One region of the Pseudomonas sp. IT-P12 genome, then DNA from elsewhere that is predicted to be linked to it. Evidence: predicted binding sites of a transcription regulator. Region 1 holds the regulator's gene; the other holds the start of a gene.

Region 1 (9,072 bases):
TGGATATCTGCGAAACCGCCTATATCGTCAACGATGGACAGCTGATCGCCGAGGGCGACTCTGCCACCATCCTGGCCAACGACCTGGTCAAGGAAGTTTATCTGGGCCATGAGTTCCGCCTGTAAGCACTGAGGCCACGGGCTGGGCGGCCGAGCGCTCGTACCGATGAAAAATCAAGATTTTTTTATTGTTACAGCGCTCTAGGCAAACGATGTTATTTCGGGCATATAATTTGCTTATGTTTGGCGCTCCGGCGCCCTGTAGTGGATGGCGCATGCGCGCCGGAATAAGGTGTTAAGCCCCTGCCATGAAACCATCGCTAGTCTTGAGAATGGGCCAGCAGCTGACGATGACACCGCAGCTGCAACAGGCCATCCGCCTGCTCCAATTGTCGACCCTGGACCTGCAACAGGAAATCCAGGAGGCCCTGGAGTCCAATCCGATGCTCGAACGCCAGGAAGAAGGCGACGACTTCGATAACTCCGACCCCATGGCCGACAACGTCGAACACAAGCCCAACACCGAAATCCAGGAACCCTCCTACCAGGAAAGCACGCCGACGGTCGACAACCTCGAGGAAGGCGACTGGAACGAGCGCATCCCCAATGAACTGCCCGTCGACACCGCCTGGGAAGACGTTTACCAGACCAGCGCCAGCAGCCTGCCGAGCAACGATGACGACGAGTGGGATTTCACCACCCGCACCTCGGCCGGTGAAAGCCTGCAAAGCCACCTGCTGTGGCAACTGAACCTGGCGCCGATGTCCGACACCGATCGCCTGATTGCCGTCACCCTGATCGATTGCATCAACAACCAGGGTTACCTGGACGAAACCCTCGAAGAAATCCTCGAAGCCTTCGATCCGGAACTGGACATCGAACTGGACGAAATCGAAGCCGTCCTGCACCGCATCCAGCAATTCGAACCGGCCGGCATTGCCGCCCGCAATCTCGGCGAATGCCTGCTGCTGCAATTGCGCCAGTTGCCCGCCAAGACCCCCTGGCTGGCCGAAGCCAAGCGCCTGGTCAGCGACTACATCGACCTGCTCGGCAGTCGCGACTACAGCCAGCTGATGCGCCGCATGAAACTCAAGGAAGACGAGCTGCGCCAGGTGATCGAACTGGTTCAAAGCCTCAATCCGCGCCCGGGCTCGCAGATCGAGTCCAGTGAAGCCGAATACGTCGTTCCCGACGTGATCGTGCGCAAGGACAACGAGCGCTGGCTGGTGGAACTGAATCAGGAGTCGGTGCCACGGCTGCGGGTCAACGCCCAATATGCCGGTTTCGTGCGCCGCGCCGACACCAGCGCCGACAACACCTTCATGCGCAATCAGTTGCAGGAGGCTCGCTGGTTCATCAAGAGCCTGCAAAGCCGCAACGAAACGCTGATGAAAGTGGCCACCCAGATCGTCGAACATCAGCGCGGTTTTCTGGAATACGGCGACGAAGCCATGAAACCGCTGGTCCTGCATGACATCGCCGAAGCGGTGGGCATGCACGAATCGACGATTTCCCGGGTGACCACGCAGAAATTCATGCATACCCCCCGGGGCATCTATGAGCTGAAATACTTTTTCTCCAGCCATGTCAGCACCTCCGAAGGCGGCGAATGCTCGTCCACGGCGATTCGCGCAATCATCAAAAAACTGGTTGCCGCGGAAAATCAGAAAAAGCCGTTGAGTGACAGCAAGATCGCTGGTTTACTGGAGGCACAAGGCATTCAGGTGGCTCGCCGCACCGTCGCCAAGTACCGCGAATCCCTCGGGATCGCGCCTTCGAGCGAACGCAAGCGGTTGATGTAGGGCCACGCCACAGCGTTCCAGTGGTAGATCATCGGATCTACCGCTTTATGCACTGGCAACGAAGGAGAAGCTGTATGCAAGTCAATATCAGTGGACACCAACTGGAAGTGACCGAACCTCTTCGCACCTACATCGGCGAAAAACTCCAACGACTGGAGCGGCATTTCGACAAGATCACCAACGTGCAGGTCACGATGACGGTCGAGAAGCTGAAGCAGAAAATCGAAGCCACGCTGCATATTCCCGGCAATGAAGTCGTCGCCAACGCGGAACATACCGATATGTACGCGGCGATCGACGCATTGACCGACAAGCTGGATAAACAACTCAAAAAGCATAAGGAAAAGACCCAGAGCCTCCTCCAGGGCGCAACCGGTCGTTAACACCCCCAACCCATGATCCGACTTGAAAGCATCCTGACCCCCGGCCGTTCCCTGGTGAACGTGCCGGGAGGCAGTAAAAAGAAAGCCCTCGAGCAAATTGCCAACCTGATCGCCCGGGAAGTCCCCGATCTGGAGATGCAAGATGTTTTCGAGGCCCTGATAGCCCGTGAAAAACTCGGCTCGACCGGTTTTGGCAACGGCATCGCCATTCCCCACTGTCGGCTCAAAGGTTGTATCTCACCCGTCAGTGCCTTGATGCACCTGGATGCACCCATCGATTTTGACGCCATCGACGGCGCTCCGGTCGACCTGCTGTTCGTTCTGCTGGTCCCGCAAGCCGCTACCGATGCGCACCTTGAATTGCTCCGCCAGATCGCCAGCATGCTCGATCGCAAGGAAGTCCGTGATCGCCTGCGCAGCGCTTCGAGCAATGAAGCCTTGTATCAGGTTGTCCTGGACGAGCAGAACGGGCACTAATCATGCGCTTGATCATCGTCAGTGGCCGTTCCGGCTCAGGTAAAAGTACCGCGCTCGACGTGCTCGAGGACAATGGTTACTACTGCATCGACAACCTCCCGGCAGGGTTGTTGCCGGAACTGGCCGAACGCGCGCTGATCCATACTGAACTGACGCAACCGCTGGTCGCCGTCTCCATCGACGCGCGCAACCTGCCGAGCCATCTCAGCCGTTTCCCCGAACTGCTCGAGGAAGTCCGCAGCCGGCATATCCAGTGCGACGTCCTGTATCTGGATGCCGATGAAGAGACGTTACTCAAGCGCTTCTCGGAAACCCGTCGACGTCACCCGCTGAGCAGCGCCAACCGCTCCCTGGCCGAGGCGATCGAGGATGAGGCCGCCCTGCTGGGGCCGATTGCCGACCTCGCCGACCTCAAGGTCAACACCACCAATCTGAACCTGTATCAGTTGCGCGATACCATCAAGCTGCGCCTGTTGAACCAGCCGGAGCCCGGAACGGCGTTCCTGGTGGAGTCGTTTGGATTCAAGCGCGGCATGCCGGTGGATGCCGACCTGGTGTTCGACGTACGTTGCCTGCCGAACCCTTACTGGAAGCCGGAACTGCGCGAGCAGTCCGGGCTTGATCAACCGGTGGCCGAGTACCTGGCGGCACAGCCGGACGTCGAGGAGATGTTCCAGGACATTTCCACGTACCTGCTCAAATGGCTGCCCCGCTTCGCCGCCAGCAACCGCGCTTACGTCACCATCGCCATTGGCTGCACGGGCGGGCACCACCGCTCCGTCTACCTGACCGAACGTCTGGGCCAGGTCCTGCAAAAATCCCTGAAGAACGTCCAGGTCCGCCACCGCGACCTCAGCTAAAGGATTCACATCGCGATGCCTGCTCTGGAAATCGAAATCATCAACAAGCTGGGCTTGCATGCCCGTGCTTCCGCCAAATTCGTCGGCGTAGCCGGTCAATTCCCTTGCCAGATCAGGGCCGGACGCACACCGACCTCCATGGTCGACGGCAAAAGCATCATGGCCATGATGATGCTCGCCGCCGGCAAGGGCACCAAAATCCATCTAAGCACGGAAGGCGAGCAGGAACAGGAAGCGCTGGATGCGCTGGTGGCGTTAATCAACAACTACTTCGACGAAGGCGAATGAAGTCCGTCCCGTAGCAGCCGGGCACCCGGCTGCTGCATCGTCCGTGTCACGCCAGCGCCGTATCCATCACCATCATCAGGCAAAACCCGATCAGCAACCCGAGACTGGCCAGCTTGTCGTGACCATGGCGGCGCGACTCGGGGATGACCTCATGGGTGACCACCAGCAACATGGCCCCGGCCGCCAGCGCCAGCCCCAACGGCAGGAGCAATTCGGCCAGGCTGACCAGCCAGGCGCACAACAGCGCAAAAACCGGCTCGACCAGCCCTGACGCCGCACCGATCAGGAACGCCTTGCCCCGCGACATTCCTGCTCCGGCCAACACCAGGGCGATCACCAGACCTTCCGGCACATCCTGCAGCGCGATCCCCATGGCCAGGCTGTCGGCGTCGGGCATGCCGCCACCCGCCGACACCCCGACAGCCATACCTTCGGGAATGTTGTGGGCAATGATGGCAAACACGAATAACCAGATCCGTGGCGGAATGACCGGTCGCTCCAGGGTGCCGACGAGCATCTCGGGAGAGGCCCCGGACAGCTTGAGATCCACCAGAAACAAGCCGAACGCGCCGAGCATGATACCGAAACAGATCAGACCGCTGGCCGCCCAAGGCGTCATCCCGAGGTTTTCTGCCGCCGCAATACCGGGGACGATCAGCGAAAACGCCGTCGCCGCGAGCATCACCCCGGCACCGAAGCCGAGCAGTGTATCGCTGAGCGCCTGGGGCATGCGTCGGATCACCAGCACCGGAACCGCCCCGAGCGCCGTCCCCAGGGCGCAGATCGCACCGCCCTGCAACGCACGCAGCAATTTCGGTTCAAGACCCAGCCACGCCAGGCCCTGGGCGACCAGCAAGCTCATACCCGCCAGCAGCAACAGCGATCCCAACGCGTAACGAAACATACGCCCACTTCCGATCGCCAGTGTTTCAGTGCCCATAGTCAGCCCTGGATCCTTTTGATAAAAGCCTCAGGCCATTGCAGCCTGATAGCGCGCAGCGACTTCAGGCCAGTTGATGACATTGTAGAAAGCGTTGATGTATTCCGGGCGGCGGTTCTGATATTGCAGGTAATAAGCGTGCTCCCAGACATCCAGGCCGAGGATCGGTGTGTTGCCGTTCATCAACGGACTGTCCTGGTTGCCGCTGCTTTCAACCACCAGGGTCTTTTGCGGGGTCACGCTCAACCAGGCCCAGCCGCTGCCGAAGCGGGTCAGCGCGGCCTTGGTGAACGCCTCCTTGAAACGCTCGAGACCGCCCAACTGCGCGTCGATTGCCTGGGCCAGCGCGCCGTCCGGCTGACCGCCACCGTTGGGCACCATGACTGCCCAGAACAGCGAATGGTTGGCATGGCCACCGCCCTGGTTGATCACCGCAGCCCGCAGCTTTTCCGGCAACTGCTGGACGGCCGCCACCAGTTTTTCCACCGGCCACTCAGCGAACTCGGTGCCCTCGACGGCGGCGTTGAGGTTGTTGATGTAGGTCTGGTGGTGCTTGGTGTAGTGGATTTCCATGGTCTGCGCATCGATGTGCGGTTCCAGGGCATCGTAGGCGTACGGCAAGGCAGGCAAGCTAAAAGCCATTTCAATGAACTCCGTGATGGTGAGGCGCAGGGGGCGACGCCGCATCGATGTGCAGCAAACGATGGGTGCGCGGGTATTCGCCGTGTTCGCTGATGAAGTTCAGCAGTTCGACATAGGTTTTGCTGCTCTGGCGCAACGCGGCTTCCCGCAGCGCCGTTGCCACTCGAGGATCCTGGAGGGTCTTGAGCAGCCGCTGGTGGATGGCACACAGGTACTCGGCGCTCTCCTCCGGCTGATTCAAGCGCAAGTGCAGGTCCGCGAGGTTGTGGTGGGAGATCACGCAGGCCGCCACCGCTTCATCGGCATCGGGCCAGCGCTCGAACAACACCTGGGCCAAGGCGAGCGCCTGCAGGTAGGCCTCGCGGGCATCCACCAGTTCGCCCAGCATGAAACAGCGGTTTGCCCGTTCGATTGTGCGTTTCCAGTGTTCCATGGTGAGCCTCCAAAGCGGTGGTGGCGATTACACGCCGCCGGCGGTGAGTTTTTCCGGGTTGAGCAGTTCTTCCAGCTGACTGCGTGACAGATCGGTGTGTTCCAGCGCGACATCGATGACCGGTCGCCCCTGCTGGTAGGCTTTCTTGGCGATCTCGGCGGCTTTCTGGTAACCAATGATCGGGTTGAGCGCGGTCACCAGAATCGGGTTGCGCGACAGCGCTTCCTTGAGCCTGGACTCGTTGACCTTGAAGCTGGCGATGGCCTTTTCACCCAGCAGATGGCTGGCGTTGGCCAGCAGTTCGATGCTGCTCAGCAGGTTCTGGGCGATGATCGGCAGCATGACGTTCAGTTCGAAATTGCCCGACTGACCGGCGATGGCGATCACCGTGTCGTTGCCGATGACCTGGGCGGCGACCATGGCCGTCGCTTCCGGGATGACCGGGTTGACCTTGCCCGGCATGATCGACGAGCCCGGCTGCAACGCTTCGAGATCGATTTCACCCAGGCCGGCCAGCGGTCCGGAGTTCATCCAGCGCAAGTCATTGGCGATCTTCATCAGCGAGACCGCCGTGGTTTTCAACTGCCCGGAGAGCGCCACCGCCGTGTCCTGGGAGCCGATCAGGGCGAACAGGTTGGCCCCCGGCTGGAACGGCACCTGGGTCAGGCGCGTCAGTTCCTCGCTGAAACGCGCGGCAAACTGTGGATGCGCATTGATCCCGGTCCCCACTGCCGTGCCGCCTTGCGCCAGGGATTGCAGGCTCGGCAGCAACCCTTGCAGATGGCCGATATTGGCCTTGAGCTGTTGCGCCCAACCGTTGAGCACCTGGCTCATGCGCACCGGCATCGCGTCCATCAGGTGGGTGCGACCGGTTTTGACATGCTGATGAACCTCTTCGGCCTTGCGCTCGATCACCTGGACCAGGCGCGTCAGCGCCGGCAGCAGTTGCTCATGCAACGCCAGCGTCGCGCTGACATGGATGGTGGTCGGGATGATGTCGTTGCTGCTCTGGCCGCAATTGACGTGATCGTTGGGGTTCACCGGCTCGCCGAGCCGACGGCTGGCGAGCGTCGCGAGCACTTCGTTGGCGTTCATGTTGGAACTGGTGCCGGAACCGGTCTGGAAGATATCCACCGGGAAGTGCTGCATGAAATCGCCCTTGAGCAGCTCCAGCGCGACGTCGACGATGACTCGGCCCTGGGCCTCGCTGATCTGCTCGAGTTCGATGTTGGCCCGGGCGGCGGCGGCCTTGGCCAGGATCAAGGCCCGGATGAACTGCACCGGCATCGGTCTGCCGCTGATCGGGAAGTTATCCACTGCACGTTGGGTCTGGGCGCCGTAGAGCGCATCCACCGGGACCTGAAGTTCGCCCATGCTGTCGCGCTCAATACGAGTCTTGTTCATCTGAAAATCCTTGCACCAGTTCTATGAGGGGAATCGAGGGTTGCAACTCGCAGGTCGCCAGTTGCCAGGTGTAGCTCTGCCAGCGCTTGAGCCGGCACTTGCACAGCGACAGGCGTTCGAGATCGCGCAACGGGCGCCACGCCTGGTCCAGGCAGAATGTCCGCCAGTGCCACGGCAGCGCGACATCGGCGGCGGTGTCGAGCAGCAGACGGAACGTGGTTTCGGCGATGGTCCAGGGTGAAGTGGCCGTGCAACACGCCAGATACCGGCCTTCGGCGAGGTAGTGTTCGATCAGGCGCGGCTCATTGGGGTCCAGCGCGCAACGGATCTGGCGACTCATCCAGCGCCAGCTGTCGAGGTACGGCTGCTCGTGCAAGGCAGAACTCATGTCTCGGGCTCATTCGATAATGAGATTTATTATTAGATGATAATGAGAACCAAAACAAGCCCGTCAATGGTCTGGACGCCCAACAACGGCCCATAAAAAAGGCGCGCCACCCGATTGGTGGCGCGCCTTTTTTAAACAAGCAGAAGGTTTAGCTGCCCGCTACCGTCATCCGCTCGATCAGCACCGAGCCCGTGCGGATGTTGCTGCGCACCTCCAGGTCGTTGCCCACCGCGACGATCTGCTTGAACATGTCGCGCATGTTGCCGGCAATGGTCACTTCCTGGACCGCGAACTGGATTTCGCCGTTTTCCACCCAGTAACCCGCGGCACCGCGCGAGTAGTCGCCGGTGACCATGTTCAGGCCCTGGCCCATCAGTTCGGTGACCAGCAGACCGCGGCCCATGCGTCGCAGCAAGGCAGCCTGGTCCTCGTCGCCGTGGCTGACGAACAGGTTATGCACGCCGCCGGCGTTGGCGGTGCTCGGCATGCCCAGCTTGCGCCCGGAGTACGTGCCGAGGATGTAGGACACCAGCTCGCCTTTTTCGACGAACGGTTTGGCGTACGTGGCCAGGCCATCGCCATCGAACGCCGCGCTGCCCAGGGCACGTGCCAGATGCGGACGCTCATCGAGGGTCAGCCACTCCGGGAACAACTTCTGCCCGAGGGTGCCTTCCAGGAACGAGGACTTGCGATACAGGCTGCCGCCGGAAATCGCCGACAGGAAACTGCCGAACAAGCCACCGGCCAGCTCGGCGGAAAACAGCACCGGCACTTCACAGGTCGGAACCGGGCGCGCGCCCAGGCGGCTGGCTGCCCGCTGCGCCGCGCGTTGGCCGATGCTCACCGGGTCGGCGAGCAGATGGCCCAGGCGATTCACGTCATACCAGTAATCGCGCTGCATCTGGCCGTCGGCCTCGGCGATCATCACGCAGCTGAGGCTATGACGCGTCGACGCGTAACCGCCGATGAAACCATGGCTGTTGCCATAGACACGGCAGCCCTGATGAGTACTCAGCGTGGTGCCATCGGCGTTCTTGATCCGGGCGTCGGCATCGAAGGCCGCCGCCTCACAGAGCAAGGCTTTCTCGATGGCCTGTTCCGGGGAGATGTCCCATTCGTGGAACAGATCGAAATCCTGCAGATCCTTGGCCATCAGCGCGGCATCGGCCAGGCCCGAGGCTTCGTCTTCCGAGGTGTGCCTGGCAATGGCCAGTGCCGCCGCAACGGTTTCGCGAATGGCGTCCGGGCCACTGGCCGAGGTGCTGGCCGACCCTTTGCGCTGGCCCACATACAAGGTGATGCCAAACCCCTGGTCACGGTTGAATTCGACAGTTTCGACTTCACGCTGGCGCACCGACGTCGACAGGCCCTGTTCGAGCGACACCGCGACTTCACAGGCGCTGGCGCCCTGGCGCCTGGCTTCAGCGATGATCTGCTCGACTTGTTCCTGCAGTGC
Region 2 (9,072 bases), on a different contig from region 1:
TGCGACCTGGCCGACGAGCGCGGCGCCTACGAGACGTTCCAGGGTTCGCTGTGGTCCAAGGGCATCCTGCCGCTGGATTCGCAACAGATCCTGATCGAAGCCCGTGGCCAGAAGTACATCGATGTCGACCTGAAGGAAACCCTGGACTGGGCACCGGTTCGCGCCCGTGTACAGAAAGGCATCCGTAACTCGAACATCATGGCCATCGCACCGACCGCGACCATCGCCAACATCACCGGCGTGTCGCAGTCGATCGAACCGACCTATCAGAACCTCTACGTGAAATCGAACCTGTCGGGCGAATTCACCGTGATCAACCCGTACCTGGTTCGCGACCTCAAGGCTCGCGGTCTGTGGGACTCGGTCATGATCAACGACCTGAAGTACTACGACGGTTCGGTGCAGCAGATCGAGCGCATCCCGCAAGAGCTCAAAGAGCTCTATGCCACGGCGTTCGAAGTGGACACCAAGTGGATCGTCGACGCGGCCAGCCGTCGTCAGAAGTGGATCGACCAGGCTCAGTCGCTGAACCTGTACATCGCTGGCGCTTCGGGCAAGAAGCTGGACGTGACCTACCGCATGGCCTGGTACCGTGGCCTGAAAACCACCTACTACCTCCGTGCCCTGGCCGCGACCAGCACCGAGAAGTCGACCATCAACACCGGCAAGCTGAACGCTGTTTCCAGCGGCGGCAACCACGGTGACGACTCGGTCCTGGCCGCGCCGGCAGGTCCTGCTCCAGTGCCGAAGGCCTGCGCCATCGACGAGCCGGATTGCGAAGCTTGCCAATAAGCTGAGCCGGCAGGCGCCGCAAGGCGCCCGTCCCGAACCCCCGATCAGTCCTCTGGATTGTCGGGGGTTTTCTTTTGTCTGCCTTATTCTGCAGGAGCGAACGTGTTCGCATGGTCGTCAGCGATAACGTTCGCGGCCTGACAGCCCGCGGCGCCTGAATGTTCTTCGTCGGAACGCCGCCCGGAGCAAGCTCGCTCCTGCAGTGAGGTGCGTCGCCGCAGGCCCTGTCGGGGCGAGCCCGCTCGCGATGGACGCGAGAGCGCTGCGGTGCATCAGCATGCCCGCGTCATCGTTGACGCCCCTCTCGAGCAGGCTCGACCCCACCCGGTTCAAGTCAAATTCCGGCCATAAAAAAACCCCTCTTTCGAGGGGTTCTTCAGGCCACGCTGTCCAGCATCAGGTCATCTGAATGATGGTCTGCATGATGGTGCTCTGGGTCGAGATGGTCTTGGCGTTCGCCTGGTAGTTGCTCTGCGCCTTGATCAGGTCCACCAGTTCGCTGGTCAGGTTGACGTTGGACTCTTCCAGCGAGTTGGAGTTGATCGAGCCCAGGGTGCCGGTTTGCGGAGCATCGTAACCCGGGATACCCGACGCGTAGGTCTCTTTCCAGCTGGTGCCGCCCACGGGCTGCAGGCCTTGTTCGTTGGTGAAGCTGGCCAGCGCGATCTGACCGATCGGCTTGCTCTTGCTGTTGCTGAAGTTGGCCAGCATGACGCCGCTGCCGTCGATGGTCAGGCTGGTGATCTGGCCCGTGGCGTAACCGTCCTGGACAGGGATCGAACGCGCGGTATCGGCGTTGAACTGCGTGGTGTTGGACATGGACACCGAAATCGGTCCGGCGGAAGCGCCGTTGGCCTTCCACACGCCGTTGGTCACGGTGCCAGGCACCCAACCGGTGATGTTCAGGTCAGGGCTGACGATCGGCGTCGGGGTGGCCGGAGTGGTGACGGAAGTCAGCTTGCCGGTCTGGTCGAACGCCATGGTCGAAGCCACCGGAGGCGTCAGCGGATCGGTAGGATCGCTGCCGTTGGGGTTGCGACCATCGATCAGGGTGTAGACCTTCCAGGTGTTCGGGGCCGTCTTCACCATGTATTGATCCATGGTGTGCTCGTTACCCTGGGCGTCGTAGACCTTGGTGCCGAATTGCTTGGTGAAGGATTCGGATTTGCTCGGGTCGAACGGGTTGGTCGTCTCGTTGATTTCCACCGCGGTGGAGTTCAGGTTGATCGTCGACGAAATGGAGCTGGTGTTTTTGGGTGCCAGGTTCGAGGTGTCGATGCGCAGGTCGGTCAACACGCCGTTCTGGATCTTGCCATTGGCATCCACGCCGTAGCCTTGCAGGCGCGCGGTGCCGTCGGAGTTGGTGACGTAACCGTCCTTGTCGACCTTGAACGTACCGGCACGGGTGTAGGACAGCGAGCCGTTTTCGTTCAGCACGAAGAAGCCCGAACCGTTGATCCCCATGTCCAGCACGTTGCCGGTGTTGTTGATATCACCCTGGGTGAACTGCTGGGAAACGTTGGCCAGGCGCACACCGTTGCCGATGGTCTTGCTGCCGGTGCCCAGGCGAGTCGCCGAGTACACGTCTTCGAATTCTGCACGGGACGATTTGAAACCGACGGTCGCGACGTTGGCGATGTTGTTGCCGGTCACGTCCAGTTGTTTGTTGGCTGCATAGAGACCGCTAAGGCCGATGTTAAAAGACATGTTCCACTCCTTTGTGCCGGGTTAGTCGGCTCTTACATACCAATGGTTTGTACTTTGGACAGGGCAACGCTGCCCAGGCCGGCGAGGTTGAGCATCAATTCACCGCCGGTCTGGCTGATGGTCACGCTGGTGACGGTGGCCGGCAGGTAGGTGACCAGTGAGGTCGCCTTGCTGTCGTAGGTCGCGCTGGCGGCGAAGGTGTATGTACCCGCTGCGGCCACTTCGCCCGCCTCGTTCTTGCCATCCCAGATGAAGCTGGCGTTGCCGGCTTTCTGGCTGCCCAGGTCGATGGTGCGGATCACCTTGCCATCGGCATCGGTGATCTTGACCTTGACCGGATCGGCCGCCGCCGGTACGGCGACGGTGCCGGTGAAACTCTTGGAGGTGTCGACCACCGCCTTGTCGCCCGGTGCGATGACCGAACGGCCCACCAGCGACGACGCCTGCAACGCCTGGGACGAGCTCAGGCTGCCCGCCAGGTTGGTCGCCAGGCCGCCGACGGTGTCGTTGAGCGTGGTGATGCCTTCCAGGCTGCTGAATTGCGCCAACTGGGCAACGAACTCGCCGTTGTCCTGAGGCTCCAGCGGGTTCTGGTTTTTCAGCTGGGTCACCAGCAACTGGAGGAACGCGTCCTTGCCCAGGGCTTTTTTGCCGGCGGCACTGTTGGTGGCGGCTGCCAGGCCGTCGGCGCTGGTGTTGGTCTTGACCGAAGAGTTGGCCAGGATGTCGTTCAGACTCAGGCCGCTGGTGGTATCAGTAACACTCATCTGCGTCGCCCCTTATCACTGACCGAGGGTCAGGACCTTCTGCATCATGGCTTTGGCGGTGTTCATCATTTCCGCGTTGGTCTGGAACGAACGGCTGGCGGAAATCATGTCGGCCATTTCTTCCACGACGTTGACGTTCGGGTAGTAGACATAACCCTTGGCGTCGGCCGCCGGATGATTCGGTTCGTAGCGAGCTTCCAGGTTGCTCTGGTCCTCGACCACGCCCAGCACCTGCACGCCCTGGCCTGCCGCGTCCTGGTTCTGGAACAGCGAATCGCTGCCGCCACTCTGGCCGCCCTGGAACATGGTGGCGAACACCGGGTGACGCGCGCGGTAGGTCTGGTCGATGCTCGACGAGACGGTTTCGGCGTTGGCGATGTTCGAGGCCACGGTGTTCAAACGGGTGGTCTGGGCGCTCATGCCGCTACCGGCAATGTTGAAAACGCTGGCTAGCGACATGACTTATTCTCCACGCAGGGCTGAAACCAGCCCTTTGAATTTGCTGTTGAGCAGAGTGAAACTGGCCTGGAAGTTGACCGAGTTTTCCGCGTAGTTCGACTGCTCCAGCTGGGCGTCGACGGTGTTCTGGTCGATCGACGGCTGCATCGGCGTGCGGTACATCAGCGACTCGTCGCCATTGCCCAGGCCTTCGGCTTCGATATGACGGCTGTTGGTCCTGTTCAAGGCGAAAGTACCGTTCTTGGCCTTCTCGCTCTGCTCGGTGAGCACTTTCGAGAAGTCCAGGTCCCGAGCCTTGTAGTTCGGGGTGTCGGCGTTGGCGATGTTGTTGGCCAGGACTTCGGCACGCTGGGCGCGGAAGCCCAGGGCTTGTTCGTGGATACCGAGCGCTTTATCGAAGCTGATGCTCATGTCGGGAAACCTTCGGGTGACCTGATTTTTCGTACGATGGAGATAGCAAGCGCCGTGCCAACTCATCAAGCCCCCTGTTTCCGGGGCTTTGCGTGCGCTGCCCCGACGGCAATGCCAGAAAAGCGGCAACGGGTTTCCGCCGTCTGCCGCTTTTCTGCCGCTTTCTGACAGACACCTTCCTTGTGGGAGCGGGCTTGCTCGCGATGGCGGTGGGTCAGCCAAGATTGCTTTACCTGACTCACCGCTTTCGCGAGCAAGCCCGCTCCCACAGGGGGGGTGCCTGGCAGGAGAAAAACCACGCATAAAAAAACGGGAGCCCCTGAGGACTCCCGTTTTTTTTGCTCGACAGACACCCGTCACTTCGCCTGGTAGATGATCCCCGGGCTGCACTGGACCATCTGATAATGATCCGGCAGACCATTCAGCGCTTCGGAAGCACCGAGGAACAGGTAACCGCCAGGCTTGAGCGTGCTGTGGATGCGCAACAGGATGTCTTTCTTCACCTCGGCGGAAAAGTAGATCAATACGTTGCGGCAGAACACGATGTCGAACTTGCCGAGGCTCGCGTAACTGTCCAGCAGGTTGAAGGCGCGGAACTCCACCCGGCTCTTGATCGGCGCCTTGACCGCCCAGCGCCCGGGACCTTTCGGGTCGAAATAGCGTTGCAGGCGTTCCGGCGACAAACCTCGTCCGATCGCCAGGCTGTCGTATTCGCCGGTCTTGCAGTTGATCAGCATGGAACCCGACAGGTCGGTGGCAACGATCTGCACCCCCATTTTCAACTGCCCCAGGTTGACCCGCTCGAACTCGTCGATGGCCATCGACAGCGAATACGGTTCCTGCCCCGACGAACAGGCTGCCGACCAGATGCGCAACCGCTGGCCGGGAGCCGCCTTGATCGCCTCCGGCAGCACCTTGTTCTTCAACACTTCAAACGGATAGGTGTCACGAAACCACAGGGTTTCGTTGGTCGTCATGGCATCGACCACCATTTCGCGCAAACCGCTGCGCGGCTGGCTCTGGATGCGCTGAACCAGCTCACCCAGGGACTTGATGCCTTGCTGCTCCATCAGTTTGTTGAGACGGCTCGAGACGAGGTACTGCTTGTTTTCACCCAGCAAGATGCCACAGGCTTTTTCCAGGAAGACCCGGAACTGTTCGAAATCCAAATTACCCGTAGACAATGATGCCGCCTCTTAAATCGTGTGAACCGCCAGGGGCAACAGGCCCCTAGCTGATATCTGCTGCTTTGATCCGGTCAACCACCCGGGATGCCAGGTCGTCAGGACGGAATTTGGCCAGGAAGTCATCGGCACCGACCTTCTTGACCATCGCCTGATTGAACACACCCGACAATGAAGTATGCAGGATGATGTGAAGCTTTTGCATGCGTGGGTCGTTGCGGATCTCGGCCGTCAGGGTATACCCGTCCATTTCCGGCATCTCGATGTCGGAAATCATCATCAGGAATTCCTCTTCCGGCTTCTTGCCCTCGTCGACCAGCTTGCGCAGGTAGTCCAGCGCTTGCCGCCCGTCGTTCAACGCCACCACTTCGACACCGACCGTCTGCAGGCAACGTGTCACCTGCTTGCGCGCCACCGAGGAATCATCAACGGTCAACACCCGCAACGATAACGCCTTGTGCTGGGTCTCGTGATCGACCACACCGACGGAAATCGCTTCCGGTGTCGGCGACACTTCCGCCAGCACTTTCTCGACGTCGATGATTTCGACCAACTGATTGTCGACCCGAGTCACAGCGGTCAGGTAATGATCGCGTCCGGTGCCCTTGGGCGGCGGATGGATCTCTTCCCAGTTCATGTTGACGATGCGCTCCACCGAGCGCACCAGGAAACCCTGGGTCTTGGTGTTGTACTCCGTGATGATGACGAAGGGATTGCTTTGATCTTTCAACGCTCCGGAACCGGTCGCCATCGCCAGATCGAGGATCGGAATGGTCGCCCCCCGGATATTTGCCACACCGCACACCACAGGACTGGACTTGGGCATCAGGGTCAGCGCGGGGCATTGCAGCACCTCGCGAACCTTGAACACATTGATCCCGTACAGCTGCTGGCCGTCAAGACGGAACAACAACAGCTCCAGGCGATTCTGCCCCACCAGTTGCGTGCGCTGGTTCACCGAATCCATTACACCCGCCATGCACTGACTCCTACACCAACGCTAGTTGTGTTGCGACGCACATTCATCACTAAACGGCACGGCGCTTGCTTTTTAACTCTTATGAACACAGAACCGACATTTTTCCGACGCCTGACATCCACCGCCCGCAGATTGCTCTGCGGGATGTCGGCCGCCTGCCTGTTCAACGCTGGCACCCCTGCCCTTGCTGACGAAGTTACCTTGCCTGACATGCTTATCGGCGTCACTCAGGGCTTTCTTGAATTCACCGTAGAGGACTACCTGGCCACCAGTCAAACGGAAGGTCGCTACGAAATCCAGGTCAACAAGCTCGATCCACGCCTGCGCATGCCCATGTGCGACAAGGAATTGACAGCCTCCCTCGAGAGCCCGGCCAAGCCGCTGGGCCGGGTAACGGTCAAGGTTCGCTGCGAAGGCAGTTCCCCGTGGACGGTGTTCGTACCCGCTCAAGTCCGCCTGTTCCGCGACGTCGTGACCACCACCCGTCCCTTGCGTCGGGCCGACATTGTCGAGCCTGCCGACGTGATTCTGCGCGAGCGAGACATCAGCGTGATCACCCAGGGCTACCTGACGACCCCGGACCAGGCGATCGGGCAGCGACTGACCCGACCAATGGTCGCCGACCAGGTGATTACCCTGGTCAATCTCGAACAGACGGAAGTCATTCGCAAGGGCGATCAGGTGGTGATTACCGCCCGCAGCGGCACGCTGAGCGTACGAATGCCCGGCGAAGCGCTGTCCAACGGCGGCATGAACGAACAGATTCGCGTGAAAAACCTCAACTCTCGACGGGTCATCAAGGCGCAAGTGACCGCGCCAGGGCAGGTGGAAGTGGCCATGTAGGGACCTGAAGAGGTGGCATTGCCCCGGGCTGTTCCCTAAACTGTGGCGCAGGCAGCAGACGTGCTGGCGCTTGCGGGCTCATTGATAAAATGAGTCTAAAGTTTTCACAGGGATGGCCGAAAACATGGCAAGCGTCCAAATACTCAGAGGTTTTTTACCATGGTCATCGATTTCAGCCGTTTGAACAGCTCCTCGCCACTGACGGGCAGTACACGTACCAGTGCCGCCAAGGACACCGCCGAAGCCGGCCAGTCCGCAGCGCTGAATACCCCGGCCGAACAGGCCACCGTTAAAAGCGGGGAATCGGTACACCTCAGCAATGAGGCTCAGCAGTTGCAACAGGTCACTGACAAGCTGCGCGATCAGCCTGCCGTCGACAAAGCCCGCGTGGCGGAGTTGAAAGCAGCGATTGCCGATGGCAGCTATAAAGTCGACAGCAACCGTGTAGCCAGCAAACTGCTTAACTTCGAAGCCCAGCGCTAGGCCTCGGCCTGCGCCAGGCTTTTGGACGCTTAAAACCCAAGGCCAGCCATGCACGACACTAATTTATTGCAACTGATCAACGACGACTTTGCTCCCGCTCAATACTTGCTGGAGTTACTGCAAACCGAGTCCATCGCCTTGCACGGTCGTGACATGCCACTGCTCGAAGACATTCTGGCGCAGAAGCAGGCAATGATCATTCTGCTCGAACAGCATGGCCGCAAGCGCAGTGAAATCCTCGCCAGTCTGAACCTGCCAATCAATCGCAGCGGACTGGAGCAATTGGCCAGCCAATCGAGTGTCGGCACGCAACTGCTGGAGCAGAGCGATGCCCTGACCGCTCTTCTAGCCCAATGCCAGGCGGCGAATGCCAATAATGGCCAGTCGATTCTGGTTCAGCAGGCCGCCACGGCCAACCAGCTGAAAATCCTCACAGGCGGCGAACCGCCAGCACTTTATGATGCACGCGGATCAACCGCGAAGCTTGCGAAGCCGCGTCCGCTCAGTCAGGCTTGAGCCTGCAAATGCTCACGCCCTATCAAGACTCGCAACATGCTGGCAATATACTGGCCAGCCGTAGTCATATTTTGTCTGGAGATTGATTAACCGTGTCCAATGCCTTAAACGCGGAAGATGCCCCGCAACCACCCAAGGTGCTTAGCACGCCTTTGGAGATCTCCGGCAACCTGCGCCAATTGCAAGACAGCCATGATCCGCTGATCATCACTTTCCACGAACGCACCCAGCGCTTCCAGAGCTATCTGGTCGACGTTGATCGCGAACGCGGCACGATCAAGCTCGACGAAATGATCCCGCGCGACGGCGAACGCTTCATGCTGGCCGGCGAACCGTTCCGGGTCGAAGGTTTTCATGAAGGCGTGCGTATCGCCTGGGAAAGCAACGGCCAACCGACCATCGACGAGTCGGGTGACAACCGCTGCTACCTGGCCCCTCTGCCCGACGAGGTGGTTTACCACCAGCGCCGCAACGCCTTTCGCGCAGCCCTGAAGCTGGCACAACTGGTCGACATCGACCTCGACGGCGAAAAGCTCAAGGCGCCGATCCGTGGCAAGCTGCTGGACATTTCCGCCACGGGCTGCAAGTTGCGTTTCGATGGCGACATCACCGGCAACCTGCAACTGGGCCAGGTCTACGACCGTTTTGCCGCCGCCCTGCCCTTCGGCAAAATGACCGCGCCGGTCGAACTGCGCTACCTGCATTTCGAAGAGAAAATCTCCACCACCTTCGCCGGCATCCGCTTCCATAACATGAGCGGGCTGGTGCAGCGTCAGGTCGAACGATTCGTCTATCAGCTTCAACGTGAAGCGCGGCGCTTCGACAAAGACGACCTGTAACAGCAGGCGCCAACGAAAACGGGCAGCCCCTTGCGGTGACTGCCCGTTTTTTATGCCCGTCTTTTATGCCAGGTTTTCAAGGAATGGCATCA

Evidence for each region. Region 1 encodes sigma-54, which starts transcription at its own class of promoters, with help from an activator protein. Its sites were predicted from a motif close to ANTGGCATNNANNTTGCTNT; they were not measured.
Region 2: the regulator sigma-54 is predicted to act here: its motif matches at 4,179-4,198, upstream of flgB (flagellar basal body rod protein FlgB).

What each region holds. Positions count from the first base shown of each region.
Region 1 covers NZ_CATKPY010000028.1:178,180-187,251, reverse strand. Annotated here, with positions in the region: gene lptB (LPS export ABC transporter ATP-binding protein) at 1-125, shown strand, start outside; gene ACM6IM_RS29180 (RNA polymerase factor sigma-54) at 308-1,801, shown strand; gene hpf (ribosome hibernation-promoting factor, HPF/YfiA family) at 1,876-2,184, shown strand; gene ptsN (PTS IIA-like nitrogen regulatory protein PtsN) at 2,197-2,661, shown strand; gene rapZ (RNase adapter RapZ) at 2,664-3,521, shown strand; gene ACM6IM_RS29160 (HPr family phosphocarrier protein) at 3,537-3,809, shown strand; gene ACM6IM_RS29155 (ZIP family metal transporter) at 3,856-4,749, opposite strand; gene ACM6IM_RS29150 (superoxide dismutase) at 4,780-5,391, opposite strand; gene ACM6IM_RS29145 (hypothetical protein) at 5,393-5,824, opposite strand; gene ACM6IM_RS29140 (class II fumarate hydratase) at 5,852-7,228, opposite strand; gene ACM6IM_RS29135 (FagA protein) at 7,209-7,616, opposite strand; gene pmbA (metalloprotease PmbA) at 7,765-9,072, opposite strand, start outside.
Region 2 covers NZ_CATKPY010000027.1:124,312-133,383, forward strand. Annotated here, with positions in the region: gene ACM6IM_RS27420 (ribonucleoside-diphosphate reductase subunit alpha) at 1-792, shown strand, start outside; gene flgE (flagellar hook protein FlgE) at 1,189-2,499, opposite strand; gene flgD (flagellar hook assembly protein FlgD) at 2,532-3,266, opposite strand; gene flgC (flagellar basal body rod protein FlgC) at 3,282-3,725, opposite strand; gene flgB (flagellar basal body rod protein FlgB) at 3,729-4,136, opposite strand; gene cheR (protein-glutamate O-methyltransferase CheR) at 4,493-5,320, opposite strand; gene ACM6IM_RS27450 (chemotaxis protein CheV) at 5,367-6,299, opposite strand; gene flgA (flagellar basal body P-ring formation chaperone FlgA) at 6,381-7,142, shown strand; gene flgM (flagellar biosynthesis anti-sigma factor FlgM) at 7,302-7,625, shown strand; gene ACM6IM_RS27465 (flagella synthesis protein FlgN) at 7,674-8,141, shown strand; gene ACM6IM_RS27470 (flagellar brake protein) at 8,234-8,980, shown strand; gene ACM6IM_RS27475 (MFS transporter) at 9,057-9,072, opposite strand, start outside.